Regions from separate parts of the Mesorhizobium sp. WSM4836 genome, predicted to be linked through region 1. Evidence: predicted binding sites of a transcription regulator. Region 1 holds the regulator's gene; the other holds the start of a gene.
The links. The regulator LexA, encoded in region 1, represses DNA repair genes until DNA is damaged. The targets are predictions, from matches to a motif close to TGTTCNNNNTGTGTTCNG.
Positions count from the first base shown of each region.

Region 2: a site for LexA is predicted at 2,828-2,845, ahead of recA (recombinase RecA). Genes of this name have one in related genera too.

Region 1 covers NZ_JBVVQF010000004.1:163,667-172,438, forward strand. Annotated here, with positions in the region: gene AC0L2P_RS06905 (molybdopterin molybdotransferase MoeA) at 1-1,063, shown strand, start outside; gene AC0L2P_RS06910 (alpha/beta hydrolase) at 1,070-1,900, opposite strand; gene kynU (kynureninase) at 1,997-3,244, opposite strand; gene lexA (transcriptional repressor LexA) at 3,690-4,421, shown strand; gene AC0L2P_RS06925 (ComEC/Rec2 family competence protein) at 4,415-6,880, opposite strand; gene gltX (glutamate--tRNA ligase) at 6,977-8,398, shown strand; gene gltA (citrate synthase) at 8,574-8,772, shown strand, end outside.
Region 2 covers NZ_JBVVQF010000007.1:75,240-84,011, forward strand. Annotated here, with positions in the region: gene alaS (alanine--tRNA ligase) at 1-1,345, opposite strand, end outside; gene recA (recombinase RecA) at 1,606-2,703, opposite strand; gene AC0L2P_RS11075 (carbohydrate kinase family protein) at 2,982-3,917, shown strand; gene AC0L2P_RS11080 (TfoX/Sxy family protein) at 4,038-4,361, opposite strand; gene AC0L2P_RS11085 (GFA family protein) at 4,453-4,950, shown strand; gene sufA (Fe-S cluster assembly scaffold SufA) at 5,086-5,466, opposite strand; gene AC0L2P_RS11095 (SUF system Fe-S cluster assembly protein) at 5,577-5,969, opposite strand; gene AC0L2P_RS11100 (cysteine desulfurase) at 5,974-7,215, opposite strand; gene sufD (Fe-S cluster assembly protein SufD) at 7,340-8,608, opposite strand; gene sufC (Fe-S cluster assembly ATPase SufC) at 8,652-8,772, opposite strand, start outside.

The sequences.
Region 1 (8,772 bases):
CAACGCCTCCGCCATGGACGGCTATGCGGTGCGGGCGATTGATATCGCGTCCGTACCGGCAAGGCTTTCGGTGGTCGGCATGGCGCCGGCCGGACGCGGCTTTTCCGGCTCGGTGCAGCAGGGGCAGGCCGTGCGCATCTTCACCGGCGCGCCGCTTCCCGAAGGCGCCGACACCGTCGTCATCCAGGAGAACGTCCGCAACCTCGGCGGCGGCAGCGTCGAAGTGACGGAGCCGACGGTGCAGGGGCGCAACATCCGCCGCCTCGGGCTCGATTTCGCCAAGGGCGATGTCCTGCTCCCCAAAGGCCGCCTGCTCGATCCGGCCGCTTTGTCGCTGGCGGCATCGGCCAACCACCCCGAGGTCGGCGTAGTCAAACGGCCGCTGGTCGCCCTCATCGCCACCGGCGACGAATTGCTGCCGCCGGGCAGCGATCTTGGCCCCGACCAGATCATCTCGTCAAATGCCTATGGCGTCGCCGCCGCCGCACAGTCGGTCGGTGCGCGCGCTCTCGACCTCGGCATCGCGCCGGACCGCAGGGAGGCGATCGCTGCGCTGGTCGAAAAGGCGGTGAAGGCTAGCGCGAACGTCATCGTCACGCTGGGCGGTGCCTCGGTCGGCGACCACGACCTCGTCCATGACGTGCTGACCGGGCAAGGCATGACGCTCGATTTCTGGAAGATCGCCATGCGGCCGGGCAAGCCGCTGATGTTCGGGCGGCTGGGCAAGATCCGCTGCATCGGCCTGCCCGGCAATCCGGTGGCGAGCCTGGTCTGCACCCAGCTCTTCCTGAAGCCGCTGCTGGCGCGGCTCGGCGGCCGCGCCTTTCAGCAGGATATGCGTCAGGCACGGCTCGGTGCTGCCATGCCGGCCAACGATCTCAGGCAAGATTATGTGCGGGCTGTTGTCACAGACGACGCCGATACGCTCGTGGCGACGCCGTTCGGCATCCAGGACTCCTCGATGCTGAAAATGCTGGCCGATGCCAACGGGCTGATCGTTCGCGCGCCGTTCGCGCCTGCCGCGGCGGCGGGCGCTCCCTGCGACGTGCTGATGTTACGCTGAACCTCCTCACTCCGAGATCAAGGTTTGCGTCAGCGGATGGTCTGGATCGGCCAAACCGTCGATGATGTTGAAATGATGTCGGTCAGGCTCGACCACCGAGCTGGTCGCGGCACCCAGGCCGATCCAGATATTGGCCAGTAACGCGCTCTGGCGCAGGAATTCGGCGCGCTCGCCGCCGCCGGCCCAGCAGGTCAGGCGGGCCTTGTCCGTCGGGCGCAGCAGCACCGGGCTTTCGGCCTGCGCCTCGGCCTCATCGATCGCCAGCGTCTCGTTCATGCCAGTGCGCATGATCGGGCGCAAATCGTGCACTCCCGAGATCGACATCACATGACGAACGCGCCGGACCACTTCGGGCGCCAGCGGCGTCGTCGCCGTAACCATTCGGCTAACAAGATGGCCGCCGGCCGAGTGCCCGGTCAGCATCAGCGGCCCTGCGACCATCGCCGCCGCCTTGCCTATCGCCGCGCCGACTTCCTTGACGATGCCGCCGATGCGCATCTGCGGACAGAGCGTGTAGGACGGCATCGCCACCGCATAGCCGCGATAAACAGCGCCAGCGGCAAGATGCGACCAGAAACTCTTGTCGAATGCCATCCAGTAGCCGCCATGGACGAACACCACGAGCCCCTCGGGCTTGGTGGCCGGCAGGAAAAGATCGAGCCGGTTGCGTGGTTTATCGCCATAGGCCAAGTCGAGCCGCGCCCTGCCCTCGGTCGAAAGCACGTCGCGGAAAACCCGCGCGGGCTCGACCCAGGCCGCCGGCCAGCGATCGCTGCCGGCTATGTTGGCGCCGTTGGCATAGGCGTTGTCCCAATCGGCAATGTGATGTTCGAACACCCTGCGCCCTCCCCGGACAATATGGCCTGCAACGTAGCCGTGATCATCGTGCGGCGCGTCGTCGTCAGCCTCAAGATTCGAGCTCTCGCATCAATCTCAAGTGACAGCCGCCTTGATGGCGAAGCGCGCATCCTTCCACCCACCGGTGCGCAGGATGTCCTCAAGCACTTCGACGGCCTGCCAGACATCGGCATAGCCGACATAGAGCGGGGTGAAGCCGAAGCGCATCGTCGATGGCGCGCGAAAATCGCCGATCACGCCACGTTCGATCAGCGCGCGCATGATCTGGTAGCCATGCTCATGCATGAATGAAATCTGGCTGCCGCGTTTTTTCCCGTCGCGCGTGCTTTCGAGCGTGAGCCCGTAAGTGCCGCACTTTGCCTCGACAAGCTCGATGAACAGATCGGTCAGCGCGATGCTCTTCTTGCGCACTGCCGTCATGTCGACATCGTTCCAGACGTCGAGCGCGCCCTTCAGCGTGCGCATCGACAGGACCGGCTGGGTGCCGCACAGAAAACGGCGGATGCCGGTGCCGGCCGTATAGCCTGGCTCGAAGGCGAATGGCCGTGCATGCCCCCACCAGCCGGTGAGCGGCTGCTGGATGTCGGCAAGATGCCGCTCAGCCGCATAGATGAAGGCAGGCGCGCCCGGTCCGCCATTCAGATATTTGTAGGTGCAGCCAGCGGCAAAATCGGCGTTTGCCTTGTCGAGCTCGACTGGCATCGCACCGGCGGTGTGGCAGAGATCCCAGACGACCATCGCACCGGCTTCCTGGGCCCTGCGCGTCAGCGCGGGCATATCGCGCAGTTCGCCCGACTTGTAGTTGACGTGATTAACCAGCACCACGGCGGTGCGTTCGTCGATCAGCTCTTCGATGGTCGGCGCGTCGACACCCGACAGGCGCAGCAGCGTATCTTTTTGCGTGGAAACCACACCCTCAGCCATGTAGAGGTCGGTCGGAAAACTATCGCCCTCGGCGACGATGACCCGCCGCTCCGGCCGCATGGCCATGGCGGCGTGCAGCAGCTTGTAGATGTTGACCGACGTCGTGTCGCAGACCACCGTCTGGCCGGCCGCGGCACCGATCAGGCGCCCGAGCTGGTCGCCAAGTTCAAGCGGCATGTTGAACCAGCCGGCCGTGTTCCATGCGCGGATGAGATCATGCGACCATTCTTCGGTCGCGGCCTTGCGCAATTCATCGAAAGCGGCACGTGAAGCAGCTCCTAGCGAATTGCCGTCGAGATAGACCACTCCTTGCGGCAACACAAAGCGGTCGCGCATTGCCCGCAGCGGATCCGCGGCATCCATCGCCTTTATGGCCGCGAGATCGGGAATCCCTGTCATGATTTGACTGCTCCCCCAAGATCCAACGCAACGCCGGACACGCATCGACTGTTCTTCCAATACCTGGTTGCGCGCAGCAAGGCTCACCGGCGAGAAGCGCCCTGACCAGGCGGTGGAAACGAGGACTTAACCGAGGTTGGCGTTTTGAGTTCGTTTCGTTCACGGTGCATTGACCAAACCGCAGAGTCGATACGAGTTCAATTCCGTGCCCTTTGCCGACCGGCGGCCGAAGGCCAGCGTGGCCTTTCGGGAAGCCAGAAGAGCGCAAACGAAAGCAGAATCAAGGCGATGAGGCTCGCGGCGGTGAAAATGGGGTACCCCGGTAGAGGCGTCGTTTGTTTCCCGAGCCTTAACGCATTCATTAAACTTTAAACAGTTGCGGAACACAACTGGAACAGATAGTGTTTGTTCTGGGTTTGTTTTTCTGATTCTGTTGGGGGTCGTTATGCTGACACGCAAACAACACGAACTGCTTATGTTCATCCACGAAAGGTTGAAGGAAAGCGGTATCCCGCCTTCCTTCGACGAGATGAAGGAAGCGCTCGACCTGGCTTCCAAATCCGGAATCCACCGGCTGATTACGGCGCTGGAGGAGCGCGGCTTCATTCGCCGTTTGCCCAACCGGGCCCGTGCGCTGGAGGTGCTGCGCCTGCCTGACTCGATCGCCCCCGGCCTCAATGCGGCACGCAAGTTCTCGCCGAGTGTCATCCAGGGCAGTCTTGGGCAAGGCGGTCCTCGGCAAGGCAAGCCGGCCCCTTCGCGCCCTGCAGCCGGCAATGATGACGATGTCGTCGCCGCCATTTCGATCCCAGTGATGGGCCGCATCGCCGCCGGTGTGCCGATCGATGCCATCCAGCACCAGACGCATTCGATTTCGGTGCCGCCGGATATGATCATGGGCGGCGAGCATTATGCGCTCGAGGTCAAAGGTGATTCGATGATCGAGGCCGGCATTTTCGACGGCGACACGGTGATTATCCGCAATGCCGATACGGCGAGCCCCGGTGAGATCGTGGTGGCACTGGTCGACGAGGAGGAAGCGACGCTGAAGCGCTTCCGCCGCAAGGGCGCCTCGATCGCCCTGGAAGCCGCCAATCCGGCCTACGAGACGCGCATCTTCGGACCAGACAGGGTCAAGGTGCAAGGCAAGCTCGTCGGACTGATCCGCCGCTACTGAGTTCCGCCCTTGGCGCCAGCTTTGGGTTTGTCGGCCCTGCGGTATGGCGGCAGGCCCCGTGCCGCGCGTGAAAATTTTCGCTGCACGTGCCAGGGCCGGTATGATTTTTCGATCGCGAAACGGATTTCGGCGCGCGTTGCCGCTTGTGGATCGAAATAGACGGCCGCACTTCCCGCGCGCGCCAGTTGCCGTTTGGTGACGACGAGGACCAGCCGGTCGTAGTAGCAGGGATTATGGGCGGTGGCGTCGTCGATGACGATCAAGCTGGCAAAGGCGCAGGCTGGCCCTGCAGCATCGCGGTCCTTGGCTTGCGCGATGATCGCGCCGGATGGATGCCGGGCAAGGCAGAGACCGTCCGTGCAAATGAACGGCATGCCGGGCGGTAGGTCGGCCGGATCGGCAATGTCGAATTGCGGATCGTTCTTTCCAGGTGTTTCCGGCGCGACGATAGCCTCTGATGTGAGCGCGCGTTTCCAGTTGTCGATGGTGAACTCATTCGGGCCTGCCCGGTTGACCGCGAGTTCACCGCTGCCGATCGGCAGCGCGACCAGCCGTGCGTCCTCCGAGATCAATACATCGGGTACGCGGGTCTGCGTTGTCGTTAGCAAGCCGGCGAGCGCAAAAGGAAGTGCCACGAGCCGCAGCCAGGTCGTCGCCATGCTGGCAATGACGAGGGCGATCGTCACCAAAAGGACAGATCTCAGCGAAATCAGCCCGACCGCATCGATCGGCGAGCGTTCGGAGATCCACCCGGACAGGGCGATCATCGCCGTCAGCCCCTTGCCCATCACGTAGAGGAAAGGCCCGTCCGCGCCGAACGGCATCGCCAGCGCACTGAGGACGGCGAAGGGCATGACGACCAGTGAGACGATAGGCATGATGGCCAGATTGGCGAGCAGGCTGAGCGGCGCCACGCGCTGGAAATGCCATATGGCGAAAAGCGCCGTGGCGCTCCCTGCAATGATCGAGGTCATCGCCAGGCCGCCCATCCCCAGCAGAACCTTTCGAGCGGCAAAGCGTAGCGGCGACCGCCGGGGCGGCGGCGTGGTGGCCCTGCCGGCGCGGTAATCGGACCAGCCTGCATAGGCGCCGACAAGGGCCGCCGTCGCGGCGAAGGACATCTGGAAGCTCGGACCGACCACCTCGTGCGGCGACACCAGAATGACCGCGATGGCCGAGATCGCCAGATTGCGCATGGTGAGCGCGGCCCGGTCGAACAGCACGGCGATAAGCATCACCGCCAACATGATGAAGCTGCGTTCGGCCGCCACCACAATGCCGGAAAAGACGAGGTAGGCCGCAATCGAAAAAAGCGCGGCGGCGGCCGCATATTTCTTGACCGGCCGTCGCGATGAGAAATCCGGAAACAGCGCAAAGGCGCCGCGCAGCAGCGCCATGATGGTGCCGGCGACCAACGCCATATGCAGCCCCGAGATGGAGATGATGTGGTAGATGCCGGTACGCCGCATCGCTTCGTTGATCTCTTCGGGAATGCCGGCGCGCACGCCGACGATCAGCGCAGCAGCAATCTCGCCCTCAGCGCCGCCGATGACGCTGCGGATATGGTCCGCGATGGATTCGCGCGCGTCTTCGATCGCGGAAGAAAGCCGCGCGGCAAGCGGCATGCTGCCCGACGGCACGACTTTCGGATTGCCCAGAAAAAAGCCGCTGCCGCCGATACCGGCGAAATAGCTGTCGAAGGAGAAATCATAGCTGTCGGGCCGCACCGGCCCGGTCGGCGGCAGCAGCCGCGCATAGCCGGCGATCTCGGAACCGGCGGTCAGCTCAGCCGGTATCTTCATCGCCGAAACGCGGACCCGTTCCGGCATGTAGCGCAGTGTCGGCCTGGCAGTCGAGATCACATCGATCGTCAGCCTGATGCGGCCGCTCGCCATGGGCTCGAACGATACGACGCGACCCGTGAGGCGCGTCGAGATTTCGGAACCGAGCATATGCGTTCCGACACGCCAGGTCTCGACCTTGGCGGCAAGCACGCCAAGCGCGCAGAGCAACGCCGCCATGAAGCATAGGCGGGTTCTGGGCCACGACCGCGAGGCGACGGCACAGACGGCTGCCAAGGCGACGATTGCGATCGGCTGTGGAAAGGCTGGCTCTACCGCCAGCGAAAAATATACGACCACCCCGCATGCGAGGAACACCGGCACCAGCAGGAAGGCGACCCCACGGTCGAGCTCCAGGCCGGCCGCCGAGGTTACGCCGTTGCGGAGACGGGACGGTGACGGGAGGCGGAAACGCCGGCGTAGGCGCACGATGGGCTCGGCCGCGGGCACGGGAACCGTTGCTGGGTCGCTCGCCGGCAGCGACCGGGCATCAAAGCGTGGAGCCGGCAGCAAGGCCGGTGCCGGCAGGACAGGCAGGGGCGTGGCAAACAGCAAGCGTTCGCTGACGCCGCTGCCAACGTCCTCGCCCTCGCCCGCACCACGGCCTCGCACAGCCATCGGGTCTGCCCCTTGCGCCCTCGACCTCCTATGCTACATGAACGCGCAACGCGCGAAAGTCCGCAAACCCACTTCCTTCGCCTGCCTGAGAGTTCCATGCCCGACAAGGTCGTCACCCGTTTTGCCCCCTCGCCCACCGGCTATCTGCATATTGGCGGGGCGCGCACGGCGCTGTTCAACTGGCTGTATGCCAAGCACACAGCCGGCACGATGCTGCTGCGCATCGAGGACACCGACCGCGAGCGTTCCACCGATGCGGCAACCGCGGCCATCCTCGACGGGCTTTCCTGGCTCGGCCTGACATGGGACGGTGAGCCGGTGTCGCAGTTCGAGCGTGCGCCGCGCCATCGCGAGGTTGCCGAGGAGCTCGTTCGCATGGGCAAGGCCTATTATTGTTATGCGACGCCTGCCGAGTTGGAGGCAATGCGCGAGAGCGCACGGGCCAAGGGGCTACCTCCCCGCTATGACGGTCGCTGGCGCGACCGCGACCCCTCGGAGGCGCCGGCCGGCGCCAAGGGGGCGATCCGCATCAAGGCGCCGACAGACGGCGAGACGGTTGTGCATGACCGCGTCCAGGGCGACGTGCGCTTTCCCAACAAGGATCTCGACGATTTCATTATTCTGCGCTCGGACGGCAACCCGACCTACATGCATGCCGTCGTCGTCGACGATCACGACATGGGCGTCACCCACATCATCCGCGGCGACGACCATTTGACCAATGCCGCCCGCCAGACGGTGATCTACCATGCCATGGGGTGGGAGGTGCCGTCGATGTCGCATATCCCGCTGATCCACGGTGCCGACGGCGCCAAGCTTTCGAAACGTCACGGTGCGCTCGGCGTCGAGGCCTATCGAGCCATGGGCTACCTGCCAGAGGCGCTGCTCAATTATCTGGCGAGGCTTGGCTGGAGCCACGGCGACGATGAGATCATGTCGATCGCCGACATGATCGCATGGTTCGACATCGGCGACGTCAACAAAGGCGCCGCCCGTTTCGACTTCGCCAAGCTCGAGGCGCTGAACGGCGTGCACATGCGCCGCATGAACGACGCGACGCTGCTCGATATCCTCATCGCCACTCTGCCCTATCTCGAAGGCGGCCCGGCGATCGCAGCTAGCCTCGACGACAGACGCAAGGCGCAATTGCTTGCCGCTTTGCCGGGCCTGAAGGAACGCGCAAAGACGCTGGTCGAACTTGTTGAAAGGGCTGCATTCCTGTTCGTCGAGCGGCCGCTGCCGGTCGACGAGAAGGCGGCGGCGCTGCTCAGCGGTGAGGCGCGCGCGATCCTGCAGGGCGCTCATGCGGCACTGGCCGCGGTTTCTGAATGGTCTGCCGCCTCGGCGGAAGCCGCGATCCGCGACTATGCGCAGGCCGGCGGCCACAAACTCGGCGCCGTGGCCCAACCGTTGCGGGCCGCGCTCACCGGCAAAAGCACCTCGCCCGGCGTCTTCGATGTGCTGGCCGTGCTTGGCCGCGAGGAAAGTCTGGCGCGGATCGCTGATCAAATCGATTAGGAAACTGGCCCAAGAAGATTGGCATTGAAAGGTGTGTTTCGCAGTGCAACATTGGGTCTTGGCCTAAATCTGGCCCGCAGATTCAGTTGCGGGCGCAAATGTGCGTATTCCGATGCTTTTGACGTGTTCAGATATTTTGCTGTTGCCGGCCTGAGGAAACAAAAAGGAGTTTGCTATGACCGAACCTGCGACAAAGATGGAATTTGGCGGCAAAACCCAGGCGTCGACGGCAAAACTGCAACTCGACGGCAAAACCCATGAATTCAAGATACGAAGTGGTTCGGTAGGACCAGACGTCATCGACATCGGTTCGCTCTACAACACCACCGGCGTCTTTACCTATGATCCCGGCTTTACGTCGACGGCGAGCTGCG
Region 2 (8,772 bases), on a different contig from region 1:
GCACCGCGAACCATACCGTCTCGGTTGCGGCCTCACCGGAACCGGCCCAGCTTTTGCGCGCCTCCGCCTTTTGCCGCTCCATCGCCTCGGTGAAGCCGGCAAGGTTGACCGAGATGTTGCGCTGGCGCAGCGCGTCCTGCGTCAGATCGAGCGGAAAGCCATACGTGTCGTAGAGCTTGAACGCTGTCTCGCCATCCAGCATGTCGCCGGAGACCAGCTTTTCCGTCGCCTCCGAAAGCAAGCCTAAGCCGCGTACCAGCGTCTTGCGGAAACGAGTTTCCTCCAGCTTCAGCGTCTCGGTGATCATCTGTTCACCGCGCACCAGTTCCGGGTAGGCTTGGCCCATCTCGCGGACCAGCGCCGGCACCAGGCGCCACATCAGCGGATCGCGGGCGCCGAGCAACTGCGCGTGGCGCATGGCACGGCGCATGATGCGACGAAGCACGTAGCCGCGGCCTTCGTTTGACGGCAGCACGCCGTCGGCGACCAGGAAGCAGGACGAACGCAAATGGTCGGCGATGACGCGGAACGATGCGACGGTGTCCGCATCCGGACCTTTGCCAAGCGCCGACGATGCAGCGTCGATCAGGTGGCGGAACAGATCGGTTTCGAAGACGCTTTCAACCCCTTGCAGGATGGAGGCCATGCGCTCGAGGCCCATGCCCGTGTCGATCGACGGACGCGGCAGGTCGACGCGCTCGTCCTTCGTGACCTGTTCATACTGCATGAAGACCAGGTTCCAGAATTCGAGGAAACGATCGCCATCCTCCTCGGGGCTGCCGGGAGGGCCGCCCCAGATATGCTCGCCACGGTCGATGAATATCTCCGAACACGGCCCGCAAGGCCCGGTGTCGCCCATTGCCCAGAAATTGTCCGAAGTCGCGATGCGGATGATGCGATCGTCGGAAAAGCCGGCAATCCTCTTCCAGTAGGAGGCGGCCTCGTCGTCGGTGTGATAGACGGTGACCAGCAGCTTGTCCTTCTTCAGCCCGAATTCCCTGGTGATCAGGTTCCAGGCAAGCTCTATGGCCCGCTCCTTGAAATAGTCGCCGAAGGAGAAATTGCCGAGCATCTCGAAGAAGGTCAGGTGGCGCGCAGTGTAGCCGACATTGTCGAGGTCGTTGTGCTTGCCGCCGGCGCGAACACTCTTCTGGGCGGTCGTGGCGCGCGAATAAGGCCGCTTCTCCAGACCGGTGAAAACGTTCTTGAACTGCACCATGCCGGCATTGGTGAACATCAGCGTCGGGTCGTTGCGCGGCACCAGCGGGCTCGACGCGACGACCTCGTGACCTTCCTTGCGAAAATAGTCGAGAAATGCCGACCGGATCTCGTTGACGCCACTCATGAATACTGCCTTTTCGAGAGAACCGCCGGCTGCCGGCGGAAAATAGACATGGCCTTTTAGCGGTCGCACCGCAGCCTGTCCAGAAACACCAAATGGGCTCAAATCCCGGCTTTCACCAGCGCCTTTGAAATGCATCTGCCTCGCCGTCAAACGCCAACCGCCGGCACGGAGCCGGCGGTTCGAAACGCATCGATTACGCAAACTCAGAATCAAAACATCAAATCCAAACCTGTCTGATGCTCCGCGAGACGTCTCTTACCCTACATTACCCCAGCGTCGTCTTCGAAGCCGTCGTCGCTGCTTTCGGAGCCGCCGTTTTCAAGGAATTTCTCGGCGATCAGCCCGGCATTCTGCCGCAGCGCCAGCTCGATCTCGCGCGCCGTGTCGGGATTGTCGCGCAGGAACAGCTTTGCGTTTTCGCGGCCCTGGCCAAGACGCTGCGAATTGTAGGAGAACCAGGCGCCCGACTTTTCGACCACGCCGGCCTTGACGCCGAGATCGACCAGCTCGCCGGTCTTGGAGACGCCCTCGCCATACATGATGTCGAACTCGACCACCTTGAAAGGCGGCGCCAGCTTGTTCTTGACGACCTTGACGCGGGTCTGGTTGCCGACGACCTCGTCGCGATCCTTGACCGAGCCAATGCGGCGGATGTCGAGGCGAACCGAGGCATAAAATTTCAACGCATTGCCGCCGGTCGTCGTCTCGGGCGAACCGAACATGACGCCGATCTTCATGCGGATCTGGTTGATGAAGATGACCATGGTGTTGGAGCGCGAGATCGAGGCGGTGAGCTTGCGCAGTGCCTGGCTCATCAGACGGGCCTGCAGGCCGGGCAGCGAATCGCCCATCTCGCCTTCGATTTCCGCCCGCGGCGTCAGCGCCGCCACCGAATCGACGACCAGCACGTCGATGGCGCCGGAGCGCACCAGCGTGTCGCAGATCTCCAACGCCTGCTCGCCGGTATCGGGCTGCGAGATCAGCAGGTTTTCGAGATCGACGCCGAGCTTGCGGGCATAGACCGGGTCGAGCGCGTGCTCGGCATCGACGAAGGCGCAGATGCCGCCCTTCTTCTGGGCTTCGGCCACCGTGTGCAGCGCCAGCGTCGTCTTGCCCGAGCTTTCCGGCCCGTAGATCTCGACGATGCGGCCGCGCGGCAGGCCGCCGACGCCAAGCGCAATATCCAGGCCAAGCGAGCCGGTCGGCACCGTTTCGATCTCGACGACCTGCTCGTTCGCGCCGAGCCGCATGATCGAGCCCTTGCCGAAGGCACGCTCGATTTGCGACAGCGCCGCATCCAGAGCCTTTGATTTGTCCACCGCTTTGTCCTCTACAAGCCGCAAAGAATTCTGAGCCATGATACATCACCCCGTGGTCGTCAATGGAGGCCGGACAATCCCGCGATCCTTAAAAGAATGTACCTCATTTGTTCTCATTTGTCAATGAGCGCCAAAGGTTTGAAAAACAATGGATATCCGTTTTTGTTCTATTTTTGTTTCGCAATTTTGCTTCCGGATGTGTCTCACCTCGCATGCGGCGCCGTCGCCGTCACCATCCGAATCGGGACCCGCGATTGCAGGGTTCCGCCCGGCGACCTAGTCTCCTCCCGGGCAACAGCTAAGGGCATTTTGCCGGCATGATGAAATCCCCGACCATCCTGGCCGTGGGCGGCGCCTATATCGAGCGGCGCGGCCGGGTTGCCGGCGCCTTCGTGCCGGCCGCTTCCAACCCCGGCACGATGCGCGAGCATGTCGGCGGTGCCGTCTTCAACGCCTTGCGCTGTGCAGTGCGGCGCGGCGCCTCGGCCTCGCTGCTTTCGGTGCGCGGCGGCGATGCCTTAGGCGACACGGTTCTACGCGCCGTCGCCGAGGCCGGCATTGCCGATTTGTCGGCGGTGTTCCTCGACCGGACAACGCCAAGCCATACGATGCTGTTCGATAGGGACGGCGAGCTGATCGCCGGCCTTGCCGACATGGTGCTCTACGAACTGGCGCTCCCCAAGCAGATCCGCCGCGCCAAGGTGCGGGAAGCGATCGGTTCGGCCGACGCGGTGCTGTGCGATGCAAACCTGCCGTCGACCGCGGTTGAGCGGCTGGCGGCACTCGCCGCCGGCACGCCGGTCTTTGCGCTCGCCGTCTCGCCCAGCAAAGCGGCGCGGCTGACGCCGGTGCTCGACCGTCTGGCGATGGCCTTCATGAACCGGCACGAGGCCGGCGTGCTCGCCGGCCCTGACATCGATGCTGACGATCAAGGCGTTGTCGACGGCCTGAGACGCGCCGGCCTGAAGGGCGGCGTGGTCACCGCCGGCGACGGACCGGTGCTCGGTTTCGACGAATTGGGCGCGTTCTCGATCTCGCCACCGCCGCTGCCACAAAAACGGACCGATGCTGCCGGCGCCGGCGACGCATTGGCCGGCGCCACGATCGCCGCCCTGCTGCGTGGCCTGACGCTGCGCGAAGCGCTGGGTGAAGGCGTCGCCGCCGCGGCGCTCGCCATCGAGAGCACCGCCTTCACCAGCGCTGGCTTTGCCGAGGCGCTGGCGCTCGTGCCCGACGCGCGCGACCTGGCGTGAGGTCGACTTGGCTCTGCTCTGTCGAGTTCCCACCCACCCCCCTCTGTCCTGCCGGACAGAGGGGGTGCTGCCCCTCCGGCGTTTCCGAAGAGTTATCCGCGCCGCCAGAGCGTCGCCGCATCACTTCCCGGCGCGCCGTCCCGCCTCATAGGCTCGGCGCGACCAGATCGCCATCTCGTCGGGATCGTCGAAAGCGCTGTCGGGAACGCTCCAATACGGCATCGATACCAGCTTGCCGTGCCGTGAGCCGGTGTAGGTCCACTGCGTGCAGCCGGCCGCTTCGAATTCCGGCGCGCTTTCCGCGTCGGCCTTCAGCATCAATTCGCCGCGAAGGACGATCGCCACGATGACGCCGTCGAAATAGATGCCCTTGCCGCCGAACATCCCGCGGATGCTCACCCGGCCTAGGCCTTCGAAAAGTTCTTCTATGCGCTCGTTGCCCATGCCGCGATCATGTCACCCGGATTTCCCCTTGTCATCGACGCAACCGGCACCATCCTGACAAGTTCAGAATCAAATTTCGTCGGAGTTTCTCATGCCGCTTCTGCTCAAAGGGTCCTGCCGGTGCAATGCCGTGCGTTTCGAGGTGGAAAGCCACACGCCTGTGCCGTTCATGCTGTGCTACTGCTCGATCTGCCGCAAGCAGCAGGGCGGCGGCGGTTTTGCCATCAATCTCGGCGCCGATTACGAGACGCTGAAAATCGAGGGCAAGCGCAATCTCGGCGTCTACCGCGCCGAGATCGAGGACGACGAGCACCCGCAACGCGAGACCTCGACGGGCGAGCGGAACTTCTGCACGAAATGCGGGACGGCACTCTGGCTCTACGACCCGACCTGGCCGGAGCTGGTGCATCCGTTTGCCTCGGCGATCGACACCGACCTGCCGAAGCCGCCGGAGAAGGTGCATCTGATGCTGAAATACAAGGCGAACTGGGTCGAGCCCGACATTGGCAAGGGCGACAAGGTCTTCGACGTCTATCCGGAAGAGTCGATCGCCGACTGGCACAAACGAACCGGGATGTGGGTGGATTAGCGTTCTTCGCCCCGTTTACGGGGAGAAGATGCCGGCAGGCAGATGAAGGGCGGCGCAAACATCGCGGAGGCTGGTTCTACCCCTCATCCGGCCCTTCGGGCCACCTTCTCCCCGTGACGGGGAGAAGGAAAAGCCTCAAGCCGAAGCGCGCGCCTCGGCCAGTGCCTTCAAATCGGCTGGCTTCAACTCGACCGATTCGCCGCAGCCGCAGGCCGAGCTCTGGTTCGGATTGCGGAAGGTGAAGCCGGTACGCAGCGTCGTCTGCTCGAAATCCATCTCGGTGCCGAATAGGAAAAGGGCTGCCTCCGGCGCAACATAGACATGGGCGCCGTCGCGCTCGATATGGTCGTCCTTGGTGTTCGGTTCGGTCACCAGATCGACCGTATATTCCATGCCGGCGCAGCCACCCTTCTTGATGCCCAGGCGAATGCCATGCGCATTCTCACGGGTCGCGACGATCTCGCGCACTCGGCAGGCAGCCTTTTCGGTCATCGTGATGACGGCAAAGCGTCCCATGTTTTCCTTCTCCATTGCGCGCAGGTTCAAGGCCTGCCGAATGATTCCTCACCTAAAATGGTGAAGTTTTGTACCCGGCGCAAGTGCGCCAGCCTCTGGCTGGTCGGATGCTAGTACCACCCCACCGCCACCTGCGCCTCTTCCGACATGCGGTCGGGCGACCAGGGCGGGTCGAAGGTCATGTTGACCTCGACGCCGGAAACGCCTTCAACGGCGCCGACTGCATTTTCGACCCAGCCCGGCATTTCGCCGGCCACCGGGCAGCCCGGCGCGGTCAGCGTCATATCGATCTTGACCGAGCGGTCGTCCTCGATGTCGATCTTGTAGACGAGGCCGAGTTCGTAGATGTCGGCCGGGATTTCCGGATCATAGACCGTCTTCAGCGCCGAGACGATGTCGTCTGTCAGCCGCGCCAGTTCGTCGGCGGGGATTGTCGATCCGGAAACCGCCGCATTGGTCGTCGCTTCCGAATTGGTCTCGGCGGTGTGGCTGGCATCGTCCATGTCGTCACCCGAAGAACTTTCGCGCTTTTTCCAGCGCATCGGCCAAAGCATCGACTTCGGCCCTGGTATTATACATGCCGAACGACGCCCTGCATGTGGATGTTACGCCGAAGCGTTTCAACAGCGGCTGGGCGCAATGCGTGCCGGCGCGGACGGCCACGCCCTGGCGGTCGATGACCATCGACACGTCATGCGCATGGATGCCCTGCAGCTCGAACGAGATGATGGCGCCCTTGCCAGGCGCATCACCAAAGATGCGCAGCGAGTTGATAGCGCGCAGCCGCTGATGCGCGTAATCCTTCAGATCGGCCTCATGCGCGGCGATGCGCTCGCGGCCGATCTTTTCCATGTATTCCAGCGCAGCACCAAGCCCGATCGCCTGCACGATCGGCGGCGTGCCGGCCTCGAAACGGTGCGGCGGGTCGTTGTAGGTGACGATGTCTTCCGTCACTTCCTCGATCATTTCGCCGCCGCCCATGAACGGGCGCATGCGCTCCAGAATATCCTTCTTGCCGTAGAGCACGCCGATGCCCGACGGGCCATAGACCTTGTGGCCGGTGAAGACGAAGAAATCGCAGTCGAGATCCTGCACGTCGATCGGCATATGCACGGCGCTCTGGCTGCCGTCGACAAGCACCGGAATGCCGCGGGCGTGCGCAATGCGCACGATCTCCTTGATCGGCGTCACCGTGCCCAGCGCATTCGACATATGGGTGATGGCGACCAGCTTTGTCCGTTCTGTCAGCCGCTTTTCGAATTCCTCGATGTGGAACACGCCGAGATCATCGACCGGCACCCAGACCAGCTTGGCCCCCTGCCGCTCGCGGATGAAATGCCACGGCACGATATTGGAATGATGCTCCATGATCGACAGCACGATCTCTTCGCCCTCGCCGATGTTCGGCATGCCGAAACCATAGGCGACCGTATTGATCGCCGCCGTGGTGTTCGAGGTGAAGACGATGTTGTCGGTGCTCGGCGCGTTGAGAAATCTCTGCACTATCTTGCGCGCGTTCTCATAGGCGTCGGTCGCGGCATTGGACAGGAAATGCAGGCCGCGGTGGACGTTGGCGTATTCCTGGGAATAGGCGTGCTGGATGGCGTCAAGCACGGCCTGCGGCTTCTGCGCCGAGGCGCCATTGTCGAGATAGACCAGCGGTTTGCCGTAGACTTGCCGCGACAGGATCGGGAAGTCGCGGCGGATCGCCTCGACGTTATAGGGGGTGTTTTCGACTTTCTGGTCCATCGTCTCGACCCGTCATCCTCAGGCTTGTCCCGAGGATCTACTAGCCCTCGGATTTTGCCAGTTCCTCGTCCACGCGGCAGATCCTCGGGACAAGCCCGAGGATGACGCCGGAGTCTTGAGCCACTCACCCATGCGCCACGAACCACTCGTCGAGCCGTGCTTCCAGCGCCTCGACGATGGCCTCGTCGTCCAGTTCCTCGATCACCTCGGCGACGAAGGCCTTGACCAGCAAGCCGCGCGCGGTCTTCTCGTCGATGCCGCGCGCCATCAGGTAGAACAGATGGCTGCGGTCGATCTCGGTGACGGTCGCGCCATGGCCGCAGACGACGTCGTCGGCAAAGATTTCGAGCTCCGGCTTGGTCGAGAACTCGCCGTCGTCCGACAACAGCAGCGTGTTGCAGGCCATCTTGGCGTTGGTCTTCTGCGCATACTGGTGCACGTTGATGCGGCCCTGGAAGACGCCGCGCGCCTTGCCGGTCACCACGTTACGGATCACTTCGGTCGACGCGGTGTGCGGCACGGCGTGGTCGAGCACCATGGTGACGTCGGTATGGGTGTCGCCGGCGAGCAGATTGATGCCGCGCAGCGTGAATTCGGCGCCCTCGCCGGTCGTCTTCACGACGACCTCCTGGCGCACCAGCTTGCCGCCGGCATTCATCACGAACAGCGTCAGTTTCGAATTCTTGCCGAGATGCGCCTTGAACTGGGCGAGATGCGTTGCCGTATCCGGCTGCTCCTGCACGACCAGCCATGTCACATTGGCGCCCTCGCCAAGCACAAGCTGGCTGACCGAACTGACCAGCGCCGCCCCTTCGCCCGCCTGGCGCTCGACGATGACGGCGTTGGCGCCGGCACCGACGCGGACGGCCAGGCGTACATGCGTCTGTCCACCGGCCTGCAAATTCTGCAATTCGACCGGCTTGTCCAGTTGGGCACCGTCGGCGATGTCGACGAAATAGCCGTCGGCGACAAAGGCAGTGTTCAGCGCGCCGATGGCGTCGTCGCTGCCATAGGAATCCAACCCAGGTGCTGCGCTGCCGTCGGTCAGCTTCTCCGACAGGCGCTGGACCGTGACGCCCTCGACAGCAGCCCATTTCGCGCTCGAAACGCCGTTCAGCACCGGCAAAACGCTGGAGCCTTCGACAATCGGCGCAATGGCTTTCGCGACCGCTGCCGGATCGAAGTCCGGCACCGAAGTCAGCAGCCGGCGCAGGTCCGTATAGTGCCAGGATTCGATGCGCCGCGTCGGCAGGCCGCTCTTGATCGCCTCGATGGCGTCGTCGCGCTTCAGCATCACCGCGCCGTCACCGGGCAGCAGCGACAGCCGCTCGCCGAAGGCGTCGATCAGCGCCGTTTCGGCCAATGTTCGCTGGGGTGTCGTGTGCATATTCATCAGTATCGCCTTGTTTGGCTTGCCTTCCGGGCCTGCTGGCATCTCACGCGGCTTGCCCGATCACGCCGGCATAGCCATTGGCCTCGAGGTCGAGCGCCAGCGACTTGTCGCCCGACTTGATCACCTGGCCCCTGTAGAGCACGTGCACCGTATCCGGCACGATG